3 regions of the Microbacterium sp. NPDC006705 genome follow, and region 2 is predicted to be linked to each of the others. Evidence: predicted binding sites of a transcription regulator. Region 2 holds the regulator's gene; each other region holds the start of a gene.
The links. Region 2 encodes HrcA, which represses chaperone genes, less so after heat shock. Its sites were predicted from a motif close to TTNGCACTCGNNNNNNNCGAGTGCNAA; they were not measured.
Positions count from the first base shown of each region.

Region 1: a site for HrcA is predicted at 2,674-2,700, ahead of ACI2K6_RS06050 (Hsp20/alpha crystallin family protein). Genes of this name have one in related genera too.
Region 3: a site for HrcA is predicted at 3,501-3,527, ahead of groES (co-chaperone GroES). Genes of this name have one in related genera too.

Region 1 is NZ_JBJDQQ010000001.1:1,257,249-1,262,520, reverse strand. Features, by position in the region: gene ACI2K6_RS06065 (FAD-binding protein) at 1-41, shown strand, start outside; gene ACI2K6_RS06060 (FUSC family protein) at 55-1,125, opposite strand; gene ACI2K6_RS06055 (L-serine ammonia-lyase) at 1,215-2,624, shown strand; gene ACI2K6_RS06050 (Hsp20/alpha crystallin family protein) at 2,773-3,198, shown strand; gene ACI2K6_RS06045 (HNH endonuclease) at 3,335-4,717, opposite strand; gene ACI2K6_RS06040 (MarR family winged helix-turn-helix transcriptional regulator) at 4,852-5,272, opposite strand, start outside.
Region 2 is NZ_JBJDQQ010000001.1:313,379-318,650, reverse strand. Features, by position in the region: gene lepA (translation elongation factor 4) at 1-298, shown strand, start outside; gene ACI2K6_RS01430 (DUF1990 family protein) at 325-984, shown strand; gene hemW (radical SAM family heme chaperone HemW) at 984-2,201, shown strand; gene hrcA (heat-inducible transcriptional repressor HrcA) at 2,281-3,318, shown strand; gene dnaJ (molecular chaperone DnaJ) at 3,358-4,479, shown strand; gene ACI2K6_RS01410 (16S rRNA (uracil(1498)-N(3))-methyltransferase) at 4,484-5,212, shown strand; gene ACI2K6_RS01405 (HIT domain-containing protein) at 5,256-5,272, shown strand, end outside.
Region 3 is NZ_JBJDQQ010000003.1:20,146-25,417, forward strand. Features, by position in the region: gene ACI2K6_RS14000 (hypothetical protein) at 1-311, shown strand, start outside; gene ACI2K6_RS14005 (ABC transporter substrate-binding protein) at 534-1,892, opposite strand; gene rarD (EamA family transporter RarD) at 2,066-3,007, opposite strand; gene groES (co-chaperone GroES) at 3,130-3,426, opposite strand; gene ACI2K6_RS14020 (SAM-dependent methyltransferase) at 3,569-4,804, shown strand; gene ACI2K6_RS14025 (hypothetical protein) at 4,783-5,244, opposite strand; gene tsaD (tRNA (adenosine(37)-N6)-threonylcarbamoyltransferase complex transferase subunit TsaD) at 5,241-5,272, opposite strand, start outside.

The DNA.
Region 1 (5,272 bases), 940 kb from region 2:
GCCCCTACCTCGAGCGGGTACTGGGCATCCCCGCGCGCTGACGTGCCCCGCGGCTCAGGTGAAGGGTCGCGAGGCGTCGATGATGCGGCTGAGGTCGACGGCGGTCCGCGTCCACGGTGAGATGCGCCCGTCGTTGCGGGCGGGAACCGTCTCGACGACGCGGGCGAGCGCCTTCTCGGCATCCTCGACCGTGGTCGCGGCGGCGGGGTCGCCCAGAGGGCGAGCCACGGCTCGGGCGGTCGCACGGACAGCCTCGGCGAGTGCGGCACGCGGGGGCGCGGCATCCGGTGTGAGGGGCAGCCCGTCGATGCCGTCGGCCAGCTCGATCGTCTGGCGGACGGTGTTCTCGAGGGCGCGCAATCGGCGGTTGTTCTCCGTCTCGATGCCCCGTCGGCGACGGGCGAGCGGATGCGCTTTGCGGCTGCGTGCGGCCTCGCGGACGTCGGTCGACACAGCGTCGAGGATCTCCTCGAGATAGCGCTGACCGGCCTCGTCGGCCGGTTCGCCGTCGGCGATCGAGGTCGCGAGCATCTCGAGCCGGTCCGATACGGCGTCGCGCAGCTGCGACAGGCGTGTGGAGGCGCGGCGGAGGTAGAGGGGCGGAATGATGGCGAGATTGACGGCGACGCCGATGACGACGCCGAACGCCATCGTGACCAGGTACGACACCGAGAAGCCGCCCGCGTCGTTCGCCCCGAGCAGCAGCACGAACAGGGCGGCGATGGCGATCCAGTCTCGGCCGGTGCCGAGCGCCCGGATGCCGCCGACGGCGACGCCGACGCCGACGACGATCGCCACGCCCACGATGCGGGGGCTGGGGCCCGACACGAACCACAGGCCCACCAGGCCGATCGCGATGCCGATCGCCAGGCCGCCGACCGCCTGCAGGCCGGCTTTGGCCGAGTCGGCGATCGTCGGATACATGCTCACGAGCACGCCGAGCGGCGCGTAGTAGGAGTACTCGTCGTGCGCGAAGGGTACGTACGGCGCGAGATACCAGGCGATCGCCGCGGCGAGGGCCGCCTTGCCGGCGAGCAGCAGACGAGAGAGCGCGAAGGCCTCGCCGCCCGCGGTCCGCGCCGCGGCTTTCAGCGAGACAAGGCGGGGATGGGGTAGGGCGGTCATCGATCGCGACGATAGGCGTACAGTGCGCCCGACAGCAGCCCCTTGACGCCGCCGGGCCCGTACGGCAGATGCTGGCGTAGCCTGGGCGAGTGAGCGCTTACGTCTCGGCGTTCGAGCTGTTCTCCATCGGTGTAGGACCCTCGAGCTCCCACACGGTCGGCCCGTTGCGTGCTGCCCGTGCTTTCGTCGTCAGGCTGGAGGCCGCGGGGCGGCTTCCCGAGGTCGCACGTGTCGGCTGCGTGCTGTACGGGTCGCTCGGAGCGACCGGGATCGGGCACGGCACGCCCGACGCCGTGGTCGCAGGGCTGCAGGGTCATGCGCCCGAGACCGTCGATCCCGACGAGGTTCGCGGCGCGTGGACCGAATGGGTCGACGGGTCGCCCCTGGTGCTCGCGGGGTGGCACGCGGTGCCGTTCTCGCGGAGCGACGTGACCTTCGAACCGCGGACGCGGCTTCCGGAGCATCCCAACGCGATGACCCTGAGCGCGTGGGACGCCGCGGGCGATCTCGTCGCGTCGGAAACGTATCTCTCGGTCGGGGGCGGCTTCATCCGTCGCGCAGGCGAAGCCGCCGAGTCGGGCGGGCGGCGCGGAGGTGCGGGCGCTGTCGCCTGGCCGTACCGTTTCAGTACCGCGGCGGAGCTGCTCGAGCTGTGCGAGCGCGAGCAGATGAGCATCGCCGGCCTCGCGCGCCGCAACGAGGAGGCACTCCGGCCCGAGGCCGAGGTCGCTGCCGGCCTCGACGCGATCTGGGATGCCATGGCGGGGTGCGTAGAGGCGGGGCTTCGAGCCGACGGCACCTTGCCGGGGATGCTGCGCGTGCGGCGCCGGGCGGGGGCGATGCGGGCGCAGCTCGAACAGGCGGAGGCGGCCGGCGGGCGTGAGCTGCCGGGGGAGTGGCTCGGTGCTTTCGCGCTCGCCGTCAACGAGGAGAACGCGTCGGGTGGACGCGTGGTCACCGCGCCCACCAACGGCGCCGCAGGAATCCTTCCGGCGGTGGCTATGTACTGGTGGCGGTTCGCGGCGGAGTCGCGGCTCGCGTCGGAGGATCTGGATCGGCGCCGCGGCATCAGGCGGTTCCTGTTGACCGCGACGGCTCTGGGGTCGCTGTTCAAGGCGAACGCGTCCATCTCGGGTGCGGAGGGCGGCTGCCAGGCCGAGGTCGGATCTGCGTGCGCGATGGCGGCGGGAGGCCTGACGGCGGTCATGGGCGGCAACAGCGCGCAGATCGAGAATGCGGCGGAGATCGCGATGGAGCACCACCTCGGGCTCACGTGCGACCCGGTCGGTGGCCTCGTGCAGATCCCGTGCATCGAGCGCAACGCGATCGCGGCGTCGACGGCGGTCACCGCGGCGCGACTCGCGTTGCGGGGTGACGGGCAGCATTACGTGTCGCTGGATGCCGTCGTCGAGACGATGCGCCAGACCGGGATAGACATGTCGCACAAGTACAAGGAGACGAGCGAGGGCGGTCTCGCGGTGAACGTCGTCGAGTGCTGAGAGGTCCTTGCGCCCCATCTTCGGGGCGCTGTTCGCCGTGCGAGAACCCTTGGCACTCGATGGGGGAGAGTGCTAATCTGGATGCAGTTGAGCCGGTATGGCTCAACTTTCAGATCTCAACACGAAGCATCAGAGAAGGGAAAGATCGATGGCTACTTATGACCCGTTCCGCGACCTCGACCGCATCGCCTCGAGCCTCTTCGACACGCGCCGCGGCCCCCGTCGCATGCCGATGGACCTCTACCGTGACGGCGACCACTACGTGATGACCGCCGACCTGCCCGGCATCGACCCGGGCTCGGTCGACATCGACGTCGACGGCCAGCTGCTGACCATCCGCGCCGAGCGAACGCTCGCGAGCGGTGACGGAGTGAAGTGGATCACGCGCGAGCGTGAAGCCGCGAGCTTCCTGCGTCAGCTGAACCTCGGCCAGGGTGTCGACACGGAAGGCATCGCCGCGACCTACAACAACGGCGTCCTGACCGTGACCATCCCGGTCAGCGAGAAGGCCAAGCCGCGCAAGGTCGAGGTCACGACCGACGCAGCCGCGCCGGTGGTGCCGATCGAGAACTGATCGCGCAGATCCGCGTGCGCACGACGGGCGGCCGCAGCTCTTTCGGGGGCGGCGGCCGCCCTTTCGCGTATATCCCCTAGCCCGCGACCGATTCGAAGGTGCGCGATGCGCTCGCCCGACTGCGTGGCTGCAGCCCTCAGAAGGGTGGCGGTTCGTCCGCCGGCGGTCCGCCGCGTGTCGCATCCGGTGGCGGGTCCGTGGTGGCGATGGTGAAGCAGACGGCCGGTACGGGGACGTCTTCGCGGTAGACCCGGCCGAGGGGTGAGGTCCATTCCAGGACCCCGCCACCGACCTGCCGAACCTCCCACTTCGTGAACTGCTTCATCGAGTGGTGTCGCTGGCAGAGGTGGGCGAGGTTGAAGATGTGGGTGTGCCCGCCGAGGGCGTGGTCGATGGTGTGGTCGAGCTCGCAGCGGATCGCGGCCCGGCGGCATCCGGGGAATCGGCAGTGCTGGTCCCGCGCCATCAGGAGCTTCTTCATCGAAGCCGTGGGCCGGTAGGTGTCGATCTCAATCGGTGTGCGGGTGACGGGGTCGATGAAGAGCCGGTCCCACTCGCTGACCTGCCCGGCGAGCTCGCGCGCCGTATCCGCATCGATCAGCGCGCCCCCGACGGCTTCGGCCGGGTTCTCGTCACGCCCCATCAACGTCTCGGCGGTGACCGCCACCTGAACCCGTGCGCGGATCGCCCCGAGCCCACCAGCCCGGTCGATCCCATACGTCGGGTCAACGACGGGCGCCCCGCCGAGCACCAGGTCGCCCAGGATGTCGGCGCGCAGCTGATCCATCGTCCTGGTGTCGGCGGGCTTACCCGACCCAGCGGCATCCGCCCCGGCACCTTCCGCCCCATCGCCCTCCGCCCGGGCGTCCTTCACGGACTGCCCCATCTGCGTCAGCCGGTCGAGCATCCCGGCGGCGATGACCGTCGGAAGGTTCGCGACGAGATTCGACATCCCATCCGACCGGTGGAACACCCGTACGCACCGCTCCGCCGCCGCGGTCTTGTGCCGGTCGGTGAACGTCTGCGGGTGAAGCCGGGCTGCCAACGCATCCAGCGCACCCCGCACCCGCGACGGCACGTCCCGCTCGCACACCGCGATCGCGGCCTCCGCGAACGACCCCCGGACCTCCGCAGGCACTCCCGCGCCCACCCGCACGACCACATCGACGTGTCCGCGTTCGATCCGCCGCTGAACCCACGCCTCGAACACGGCGGGGTAGTCGTCGATGACGGTCATCGCGTGGTCGATCTCGCCCTGCAGCCGCCGGTCCGTCAACCGCGCCATCCCCGCGGCCTCGGCCGCGACCGACCGCAGCTCCATGTCCGACGCCATCCCACGAACCCCATCGCGCCGCGCGTCGTGCAGTGCAGCGTGGCCCAGGTCCGCCAGTGCCCGAGTGCGCGCGACATCGGCGGCGTGAGAGAGGTCAAGGGCCGCCGCGTATCTCGCAAAAGCGAGCGCTTGCGACGGCGTGACGTCGTCGCGTCGCGCCTCGCCACCCCCGTCACTCGCTGTCATGTTCCCAGTGTGACAGCGGGGTACGACATCCGAGTCGAACCTATGTTCGGTTGTCGAAAGTCGGGGCACCGTCCCGCCGGGGGAGGAATCGACATCGCGAGACGCCGCGCGACCCGCAACCCCGACCGCGGTCGTCAGGACAGACGTCGCAGCTTCGTCGTCAGCTGCTCGAGCTGCTCGAGCTCTTCGGTCGACAGCACCGACATCCGTTCGGCGATGGAGCGGCCGTGGGCGGCGGCGAGTCGACGAAACGCCGACAGCCCCTCCGGCGTCGCCGTGAGCATTGCGCCGCGGCCATCCGTCGGGTCGCCGCACTTGGTGATGAGGCCGCGCGCGACCATCCGATCGACCAGGCGCGAGACGCTCGGCTGGCTGATGAGCATGTTCGCGGTGACGTCGCGCAGGCGAGCGCGATGGCCCGTGCCTCGCGCGACCGTCAGGAGCACGTCGTACTCGGCCTGGGTCAGCTCATCGCCGGCGAAGTCATTGCTGATGTCGTCGAAGATCTCGTGCTGCGCGCGGAAGAGACTCTCCCACGCGGCAACGGCGCGACGA
Region 2 (5,272 bases):
CTACGCCTACGGCACGATGATGACCGAGCGCCTGCGCAAGCTCATCCCGCGCCAGCAGTTCGAAGTGCCGATCCAGGCCGCCATCGGCGCACGTATCATCGCCCGCGAGAACATCCGCGCGATTCGCAAGGACGTCCTCGCCAAGTGCTACGGCGGTGACATCACGCGTAAGCGCAAGCTCCTCGAGAAGCAGAAGGAGGGCAAGAAGCGCATGAAGATGGTGGGTCGCGTCGAGGTGCCGCAGGAGGCGTTCATCGCCGCGCTGTCGGGCGACGTCGAAGGCAAGGACAAGAAGTAGCCCCACGGGGAGCAACGAGGAGACCCATGCATCAGCGACGCGGGACCTTCCGGGACGAGACCGTCGACTACGCGGCGGTCGGCGCGACACGCGCGCACGACCTCATGGCGTATCCGCCCGAACACAGCATCCCCGCGGAGGACGCATGGCGGATCGGCAGCGGGCAGGCTCGCTTCGACACCGCCGCCGACCTCCTCATGTCGTGGGCAGCGCTCCGTGGGGCGGGTTTGCGCGTCGCGGATGTTCGGCCCGCATCGGGACCGATGTACACCGGCGTCGCGTTCGACGACCAGGGAAACGCCGTCGCGCCCAGCAGCATGGAACACGAGCAGCGCTTCGCGGCGGACGGCACCCCCTACGTCGGAGCCGGCACCACGCTTCAGGTGCACGGGCGTGTGTCGGGGCTGAATGCGGATGCGGAGCTCCGCGTGATCTTCGTCGACGAGGAGCCCCGCCGGGTCGCGTTCGCTCTCGGGACCGTCGGCGGTTCCGTCGTGAGCGGCGAGGAGTCCTTCCTCCTCGAATGGCGCGATAACGATGAGGTCTGGTTCGTCGTGCGGGCGTTCGATCGGCCGACGGCATTGGCTTACCGCATGCTCAAGAGTCTCGTCCGCCGCCGCCGCCGGATGCTGTTCCAGGGCTACCTCCGCGCGATCTCGCCGCTGTACGCGACGCCTGAGGCCTGATGGGCGCGGCACTGCCGATCGGTGATCCGGTGCCGGTCGGCGGGACGCTGCCGGACGACCTCGTCATCGACCCCGACGTCCCGTTCGGGGTGTACCTGCACGTTCCGTTCTGCCGGGTGCGGTGCGGCTACTGCGACTTCAACACCTACACCGCCACAGAGCTGCGTGGCGCGCGGCAAGATGCCTACGCCGACGAGGTGCTGCGCGAGATCGCCCTCTCGGCCGATGTGATGGACGAGCGCGGCCCCCGGCGTCCGGCGCAGACGGTGTTCTTCGGCGGCGGCACTCCCACGTTGCTTCCGGCCGGGGACCTCGCTCGGATGCTGAGCGGAGTGCGGGACACGTTCGGCATCGCCGCCGGCGCGGAGGTCACCGTCGAGGCGAACCCCGACACGATGAACCCTCGGGTCGCCGACGAGCTGGCGGCGGCGGGCGTGACGCGCCTGTCGATCGGCATGCAGTCCGCGGTTCCGCACGTGCTCGCAGCGCTCGACCGAACGCACGATCCCGCCAACGTCGCCACCGCCGTGGCTGCCGCGCGCGGGGCTGGACTCGACGTCTCGGTCGACCTGATCTACGGAGCGCCGGGGGAGAGCCTCGACGACTGGCGGCGCTCGGTCGACACCGCGGTGGCGCTCGAACCCGACCATGTGTCCGCCTATGCGCTGATCATCGAGGAGGGCACCCGTCTCGAGCGTCAGATCCGCCGCGGTGAGGTGGCCGCGCCCGACGACGATCTCCAGGCCGACATGTACGAACTGGCCGATGACCGTCTCGCCGCCGCCGGCTTCTCCTGGTACGAGGTCTCGAACTGGGCCCGGTCGACCGACCAGCGCTCGCGCCACAATCTCGCCTACTGGCGCGGAACCGACTGGTGGGGTTACGGGCCGGGCGCGCACAGTCACATCGCGGGCCTCCGCTGGTGGAACGTGAAACACCCGGCGGCATATGCTCAGCGGCTCTCCGCGGGCGAGTCTCCCGCCGCAGGCCGCGAGCGCCCGGATGCCGAGGCCCGACGGCTCGAGTCCGTCCTGCTGCGATCACGCATCGTGGATGGGCTCGCCGTCGATGAGCTCGCGAACGACTCGCGCCGTGCCGTCGCATCGCTCATCGCCGACGGGCTCATCGAAGGCGCCGACGCCGTCCGCGGTCGGGTCGTCCTGACTCGCCGCGGACGCCTCATGGCCGATGCGGTCGTACGGGCGCTCACCGAGTGATCCCGGGCGGCGACCCGCCTCGCCCACGCGGTAGAATTGGCACTCGCAGACATCGAGTGCCAAACAGGAGGTGACGGACATGGTCTCAGAGCGCGGACTGCAGGTGCTGCGGGCGATCGTGCAGGACTATGTCGACACCCGCGAGCCCGTGGGAAGCAAGTCGATCGTCGAGCGCCACGCCTTCGGCGTCTCGGCTGCCACGATCCGCAACGACATGGCGCTCCTCGAGGACGAGGAGCTCATCGCCGCGCCCCACACGTCATCCGGACGCGTGCCGACCGATAAGGGCTACCGCGTCTTCGTCGACCATCTGGCAGGCCTTCGCCCCCTGAGCGCCGCCCAGCGCTCGGCCATCACGACCTTCCTCGACGGCCCTACCGACCTCGACGACCTGCTCGTGCGGACGGTTCGTGCGCTCACCCAGCTGACGGGCCAGGTCGCAATGGTGCAGTACCCCTCCTTCGCGCGCGCGCAGGTCTCGCACCTCGAATTGGTCGACCTCGGCGGCGGACGACTCGTCGTCATCGTCGTCACCGACACCGGCCGTGTCTCCCAGCGGGTGGGCGTGGTACGCACCCTCCTCGACGAAGCGCAATTCGCCGTAGCCAAGGCGACGCTGCGCGCCGCTGTCACCGGCGTCGCCGTGCGAGACGCCGTCACCGCGGTGTCGGCGCTCGCGGAGAGCGAGTCGGTCGGCGACCCGATCGGCGATGCGGTGCGCGAGATCGCCCGCATCCTGGTCGAAGAGCTCGAGACGTTCCGGCAGGACCGCCTAGTCATGGCCGGCACCGCCACGCTCGCGCGGCGAGAGGCGGATTTCCGCGGCAGTATCTATCCGCTGCTCGAAGCCATCGAGGAGCAGGTGACGCTGCTTCGGCTCATGGGCGAGATGGTCGCCGACGACCGCGGCGTCGCAGCGCGAATCGGCCGCGAGAACGAGGCGTACGGGCTCTCCGAAGCTTCGGTCGTCACGAGCGACTACGACGTCCCGGGCTCGCATGCACGCGTCGGCCTCATGGGACCGACGCGCATGGACTACCCGACGAACCTCGCGACGGTCCGCGCCGTCGCGCACTACCTCAGCCGGCTTCTCGACGAAGACGAGAAGTCCCGCTGACCCACCCCACCCACGCCCGAACGGGCGGAAAGGCGATCCGTGGCTGACCACTACGAGGTCCTGGGCGTTGCGCGCGACGCGTCGCCCGACGAGATCAAGAAGGCGTACCGACGCCTGGCACGAGAACTGCACCCCGACGTCAACCCGGGAGAGGATGCGTCCGAGCGATTCAAGCTCGTCACGCATGCTTACGACGTCCTCAGCGATCCGGAGCAGCGTCAGCGCTACGACATGGGCGGTGACTCCGCCGGCGGCTTCGGCGGCGCCGCGGGCTTCGGCGGATTCAGCGACATCTTCGAGACCTTCTTCGGCGGCGGCGCCGGAGGCGGCGGTCGCGCCGGGCGTCCGCGCTCCCGGCGCGAACGCGGACAGGATGCGCTCGTCCGGGTCACCCTCGAGCTCGGCGACGTCGTCTTCGGCGTGCATCGCGACATCGAGGTCGACACCGCGGTGCTCTGCGACACCTGCCAGGGCTCGTGCTGCCAGCCGGGAACGCAGCCGGTCACCTGCGACGTCTGCCACGGCGCGGGCAACGTGCAGCGCACCGTCCGCAGCCTGCTGGGCAACGTCGTGACGTCGCAGCCCTGCAACGTCTGCCAGGGTTACGGCACGACGATCCCGTACCCGTGCACGACCTGCCAGGGGCAGGGACGCGTCCGGGCTCGCCGCACCGTCTCGCTCGACATCCCCGCAGGTGTCGAGACCGGGTTGCGCCTGCAGCTCCCCGGATCCGGCGAGGTCGGTCCCGCCGGCGGCCCCAACGGCGATCTGTACCTCGAGGTCACGGTCGCTCCGCACGACGTGTTCAGCCGCGAGGGCGACGATCTGCTCGCCACGCTCGAGGTGTCGATGCCCGACGCCGTCCTCGGCACCAGCACCACGATCGAGTCGCTCGACGGTCCGGTCGAGCTCGAGCTGCGCCCCGGCGTCCAGTCCGGCGACGTCCTCACCGTCAAGGGTCGCGGCATCACGCCGCTTCGCGGCTCGACGCGCGGCGACCTGCGTGTCGGCGTTCACGTCGTCACCCCGACGCGTCTGGATGCCAAGGAGCGGGCCCTCATCGAGGAGCTGAAGAAGCGCACGAAGTCGCCCGCACCACAGCTCGCGGAGTTCCACCAGGGCCTTTTCGCCAAGCTCCGCGATCGGTTCCGGAACAGCTGAGCGCATGGCCCTGCACTTCCTCGTCGACCCGCCGCTCATCACTCGGCCGGGCGAGTTCGTCGACCTCACCGGCGCCGAGGCTCATCACGCGGCCGGCGTCCGTCGCGTGCGTGTCGGTGAGACGGTGACGGTGGGCGACGGCGCGGGGGCGTGGCTCGAGGGCACCGTCACCGCAGCCGATCCGAAGCTCGTCCGCATCGAGGCGCTCTCGCGAGTCGAGCATTCCGCGCCCGCACGGCGCGTGACGCTGATCCAAGCGCTCGCGAAGGGCGATCGCGACGAGCTCGCGGTGCAGGCCTGCACCGAGCTCGGCGTCGATGCGATCGTGCCCTGGCAGGCTGCGCGAAGCGTCTCGCGGTGGAGCGGACCGAAGGTCGAGCGCGGTGTGCAGCGGTGGGCGACCATCGCGCGCGAAGCGGCGAAGCAGGCGCATCGCGCGTGGCTGCCCGCCGTCGACGCGCCCGTGTCGACGACGGAGCTCGCGGCGCGATGCGGCTCCGAGCGAGTGCTGGTGCTCGAGCCGACGGCGACGCGGCGACTGAGCGAGGTCGAACTGGGCGAGGGCGACGTGTCGCTCGTGGTCGGTCCCGAGGGCGGGATCGCAGCCGAGGAGCTGGACGCGCTCGTCGCGGCCGGCGCGGTCGCCGTGCGTCTGGGGGACACGGTCCTGCGGACGTCGACGGCCGGCCCCGCTGCGCTCGGCGTTGTCAACGTCGCCCTCGGTCGCTGGTAACGCCGCCCGTCCCGCCACCGCACCCCGTCGATAGACTGAACGTATGAGCGAACCGTCTGT
Region 3 (5,272 bases), on a different contig from region 2:
GGCTCGCCGTCGTCGGGGCGGGGCTGCCCGAGCCGCTGCTCGACCAGGAGATCCGCGATGGCTCGGGGCGGCTGGCGGGGATCGCGGATGCCGTCTGGCCCGAGTACCGCGTCATCGCCGAGGTCGAGGGCGACCACCATCGCACATCGCGGAGCCAGTGGGCGCGCGACATCGAGAAGCACACCGCCTACGTCGCTCTCGGCTTCGAGGTGGTGAGGCTCACGTCCGCGCACATCCGCCCCACCGGCTCCGCGGCGGTGGCGCTCGTGCGCGGTGCCCTTCGGCGCCGCGGGTGGTCTCCCCCGAACTGACCCCGCGCTTCACCTGGCAGCTCGCGCCCACACACGCGCCAGGAGCGGGCACCAACTGCGAACCCACGCGCGAGCGCGAGCCCACACAGCGCTCACCTGGCAGCTCGCGCCCACACACGCGCCAGGAGCGGGCACCAACTGCCAACCCACACCCCGAGCCCGCCCCACGGCGCGCACGACGAAGGGCCCCGGCCAGGAGACCGGGGCCCTCGTGCGCGGGGATCAGCCGACGCGGACGAACTCGTAGTTGTTGTCGTCGCCGTACTCGAAGACGCCGATGGATGCCTCCGTCGGGTCGCCCACCTCGTTGAAGGTGATCGGGCCCGAGACACCGTCGTAGTCCGCGGCCTCACCGGCGATGATCAGGTCGGCGCACTCCGCGAAGGTCGTGCACTTCGTGCCTTCGCCCGAGCCGCCGGAGACCGCCTGCAGGTTCGCGGCGACGTCGGGGCCGGCCGTCGATCCGGCCTGCAGCGCCGCGAGGGCCAGCAGCACGACGGCGTCATACGACTCCGGCCCGTAGGTGAAGTCCTGCAGCTCGGCGTTGCCGGCACCGGTCCAGAACGCCTGCAGGTTGTCGCGGAAGGTTGCGATCGACGCGGGGTCGACGGCGGGGTAGGTGCCCTTCGCGCCGGCCATGGTGCCGGCTTCGAAGTCGTCGCCGAAGTTCGCCAGGTTCCCGTCGACGAGGTACAGCTGCTCGGGGGCCACCTCGGCACCGATCAGCTCGGGGATGATCGTCTTGACCTCTTCGAACGTGATCAGGGCGATCGCGTCCGGGCCGGCTGCGAGCACGTCCTCGACCTGGGCCGAGAAGTTCGTGTCACCGGTGTTATAGAGCGAGGTCGCGACGACCTCGCCGCCGGCAGCCTCGAAGGCGGCCTTGGTGAAGCACGCGAGGCCGGTGCCGTAGGCGTCGTTGAGGACGATCATGCCGAGCGTCTCGTTGCCGTCGGCGCCGATCAGGTTGCCGAGCACCTCGCCCTGCAGGACGTCCGAGGGAGCGGTGCGCCAGTAGAGCCCCTTGTCCTCGTAGCCGGTGAAGGCGGCCGAGGTGTTCGCCGGCGAGAACTGGATGGCGTTGGCGGCGATGACCTGGTCGATGAACTGCAGCGACGTGCCCGAGGACGCCGCGCCGATGATCGCCGTGGCGCCTTCGCCCAGCAGTCGCGGGATCTCCGTCTCGTACGCCTTGTTGTCGGTGTCACCCGAGTCGCCCTGCTTGAGGTCGATCGTGATGCCCTTGCCCGCGGCGTTGATCTCCGATGCGGCGAACTCGGTCGCCGAGATCTCGGGCGGGCCGAGGAAGGCGAGGTTGCCGGTCACGGGCAGAGCCGTGCCGATCGTGTAGGTGAGGTCGGTGCCGGGACCGGTGGAGGTCGAGGTGTACTCGGGGGTGTACGACGCGGGCTCGGCCGCTTCGCAGTCGATGGGGAAATCGGCCGAGGAGTTCCCTTCGGCGTCACCCGATGCAGCCGGTTCGCTGCCTCCGGCACAGCCTGCGAGGACGAGGGCACTCGCGCCGATCACGGCGATACCGCCGAGGACCTTCGCGGTGCGGGAACGGGTGAGAACGCCCATTGTGCTCCTTGATGAGTGGGAACGCGGCACCGAAGCCCCGCGAGGTTGGGTCAAACCTAGTGGTGCCGCTGCATCAGGGATGTTGCGATGTGTTAACGGTCTGTTACGCGACCTGATCGTTACTTCCGGCCCGCGGCGTCCCGCGCGATGACGCGGGTGGGACCGGTGCCACGTCAGACGACGGGGGCGACGTCGGATGCCTCGTCGACGCGTTTCGGACGACGAGCGGCGCGCAGCGAGTCGACGCTGAGCACGACGAGGGCGAGCCAGACGAGCCCGAAGCCGATCCAGCGCTCGAGAGGCATCGGCTCGCCGAGGATCCAGGCCCCCGTGATGAACTGAAGGATCGGCGCGACGAACTGCAGCAGGCCGATCACCGTGAGGCTGCTGCGACGGGCGCCGGCGGCGAAGAACAGCAGGGGCACGGCGGTGACGATCCCGGCGAGGGTCACCAGCGCGGTGTGGCCGGGGCTGACCGAGCCGAAAACGAGCCCGCCGGTGACCGCAACGATGATCGCCTGCACGATCGCGACGGGCGCCAGCCAGAGCGACTCGAGGGTCAGGCCGCTCACGGCGTCGACCGAGGGCCCGATCTGCTTCTTGACCAGTCCGTAGGTGCCGAAGCTCGCGGCGAGGGTCAGGGCGATCCACGGGAAGGCCCCGTAGCCGATGACGATGACGCCGACCGCGACGGCGGCGATGCCGATCGCGACCCACTGGGCCACTCGCAGCCGCTCCTTCAGGACGAGGACGCCGAGGAGCACCGTGACGATCGGGTTAATGAAGTACCCGAGGCTCCCCTCGATCACGTGCCCCGTGAGGGTGCTGATGAGGAAGACCTGCCAGTTCACGTAGATGAGCAGCCCCGCCACGATGGTCCACAGCACCAGGCGCGGCGTGCGCAGGATCGCGATCAGCTTGCCCCAGGCCCGGAGCACCGTGAGGAGGATCGCGCAGAACACCAGCGAGAACAGGATGCGCCACGACACGACCTCGAACGGCCCCATCGGGGCGAGCGTGAGGAAGTAGAGGGGCATGAAGCCCCAGAGCACGTAGGCCGAGAAAGCGTAGATCCCGCCGAGCGAGCGTTCACGGGCGGGATCGAGGGGTGTCACGAGCCAAGCATAGGACGGTCATGACACGGCGAGGTCACGACGGACTGCCATCCGCCGCCGCACGCCTGCCATGACGAAGGCCCGGATGCGATGCACCCGGGCCTTCGTGGAAGAGCTCTGCGTCAGCGGACGACGACGGCGAGGACGTCGCGGGCCGAGAGCACGAGGAACTCGTCAGCGCCGAACTTGACCTCGGTTCCGCCGTACTTGCTGTAGATCACGCGGTCGCCGACGGCGACGTCGAGCGGAACACGGTTGCCGTTGTCATCGATGCGGCCGGGGCCGACCGCCACGACCTCGCCCTCCTGGGGCTTCTCCTTGGCGGTGTCGGGGATGACCAGACCACTCGCAGTGGTCTGCTCGGCCTCGACCTGCTTGATGACGATGCGGTCCTCGAGCGGCTTGATGGAAACCGACACGGTCTACCTCTTTCTTCGACAAGACTTGTTGGCAATCTCACCCTGAGAGTGCCAACTCCGAGTCTAGGGGGACGTTGGCACTCACGCAACGCGAGTGCCAACACCCCTGAACCGGCCGCACCGCCCCGCGTAGGCTGTCGTGGTGGATCACGCCGAGCTCTCCGCGTTGCTGACCCCCGAGGGACTCCGTCTGGTCGACGCCCTCCGGATCTCGTCTACGGCGGATGCCGCGTCGGCCGTGTCGCGGCTGCGACGCGAGGGCCTTTCCCCCGACCTCGTGTCGGCCGTCGTCGGGCAAGCCCGGCTGCGCGAGCGCGCGCGGGCGAAGTTCGGTCCGTTCGCCGATCGGATGCTGTTCACCCGGGCCGGCCTCGAGCAGGCTACGCGTCTCGTTGTCGCCGCCCGCCACGCCGGCAGGTTCCGCGATGCCGGCATCGCCCGCGTCGCCGACCTCGGCTGCGGCATCGGCGGCGACGCCCTGGGGTTCGCCGGCATCGGACTCGAGGTCCTGGCCGTCGACGCAGACGAGATCACGGCCGCCCTGGCCGCCTACAACCTCGCCCCGTTCGGTGCAGCCGCTCGCGTGCGCCACGGGCGGGCGGAGGAGACCGATCTCGACGGCGTCGATGCCGTCTGGCTCGACCCCGCTCGCCGCACCTCGGGCCACAGCGAGACGCGGCGCATCGCGGCATCCGACTACACGCCGTCGCTCGAGTGGGCCTTCGACCTCGCAGGTCGGATGCCGACGGGCATCAAGCTCGGCCCTGCGTTCGACCGCGACGACCTTCCCACCGACGGCGAGGCGCAGTGGATCAGCGCGGACGGCTCGACGATCGAGCTCGTCCTCTGGTCGGGCGCTCTCGCTCGCCCGGGCGTCCGGCGGTCCGCCCTCGTGATCCGCGGCGATCGTGCCGCCGAGCTCACCGCCGCCGATGATGCTCCGGACGTCGATCCGCGCGATCTGGGCGCCTACCTGCACGAGCCAGACGGCGCCGTCATCCGCGCTCGGCTGATCGGCGACGTGGCCCGCTCCCTCGACGCGGGGATGCTCGCCGGCGGCACGGCGTACATGACCTCCGACACGGGGCGTACCAGCGCGTTCGCGACGACGTTCCGGGTGCGCGAGGTCCTGCCGCTGAAGACCCGCGAGATCGACGCCGCGCTCAAGCGCGCAGGGATCGGCATCCTGGAGATCAAGAAACGCGGGGTCGACATCGATCCCGCGCAGTTCCGCAAGAAGCTGAGCCTGTCGGGGAGCGCGTCGGCGACCCTCTTCCTCACGCGCGTCGGAGACCGCCGGGTGGCCGTCCTCGCCGACCGCGTCGAGGACGGTGAGGGCCGCCCCGGCGACGGGGCTCAGTCCAGCAGCCCGGCCTGAGCCGCCGCCCAGACGAGCCAGCCCGCGCTGTAGAGGATCGACAACGCGGCGAGGCCGAGCGCCCACACCGCGACCCCGCGACGCTCCCACGGTCGGCGCAGCGCCAGCACCGCCATCACGACCGCTGCGATACCCAGCGGGAACGCCCACCCGACAAACAGCGACAGCACGAGGGCCACGATCGCCAGCGCGAGCGCCCACGCCCCCGACCGCGGCAGGATCTCGGGCGCCGGGGCCCACTCGACGCGCGGCTGCGACGCAGCGGGCTCGGCGCGCGGGCCGACCTCGGGGCTGCTCAGCAGCGGTGTCGGCTGCGTGAACTCGCGCTGGAACCCGCCGCGGTGCTCGCCCGGAAGCCTCGCGGCCTCGGGAGCCGACGCGACGTCATCCGTCGGCGCTGCCACGGCGGGGCGCCGACTGCGCCGACGGTCGTCGCTCACCCGCGTACCTGGATCTCGGTGACCGGAA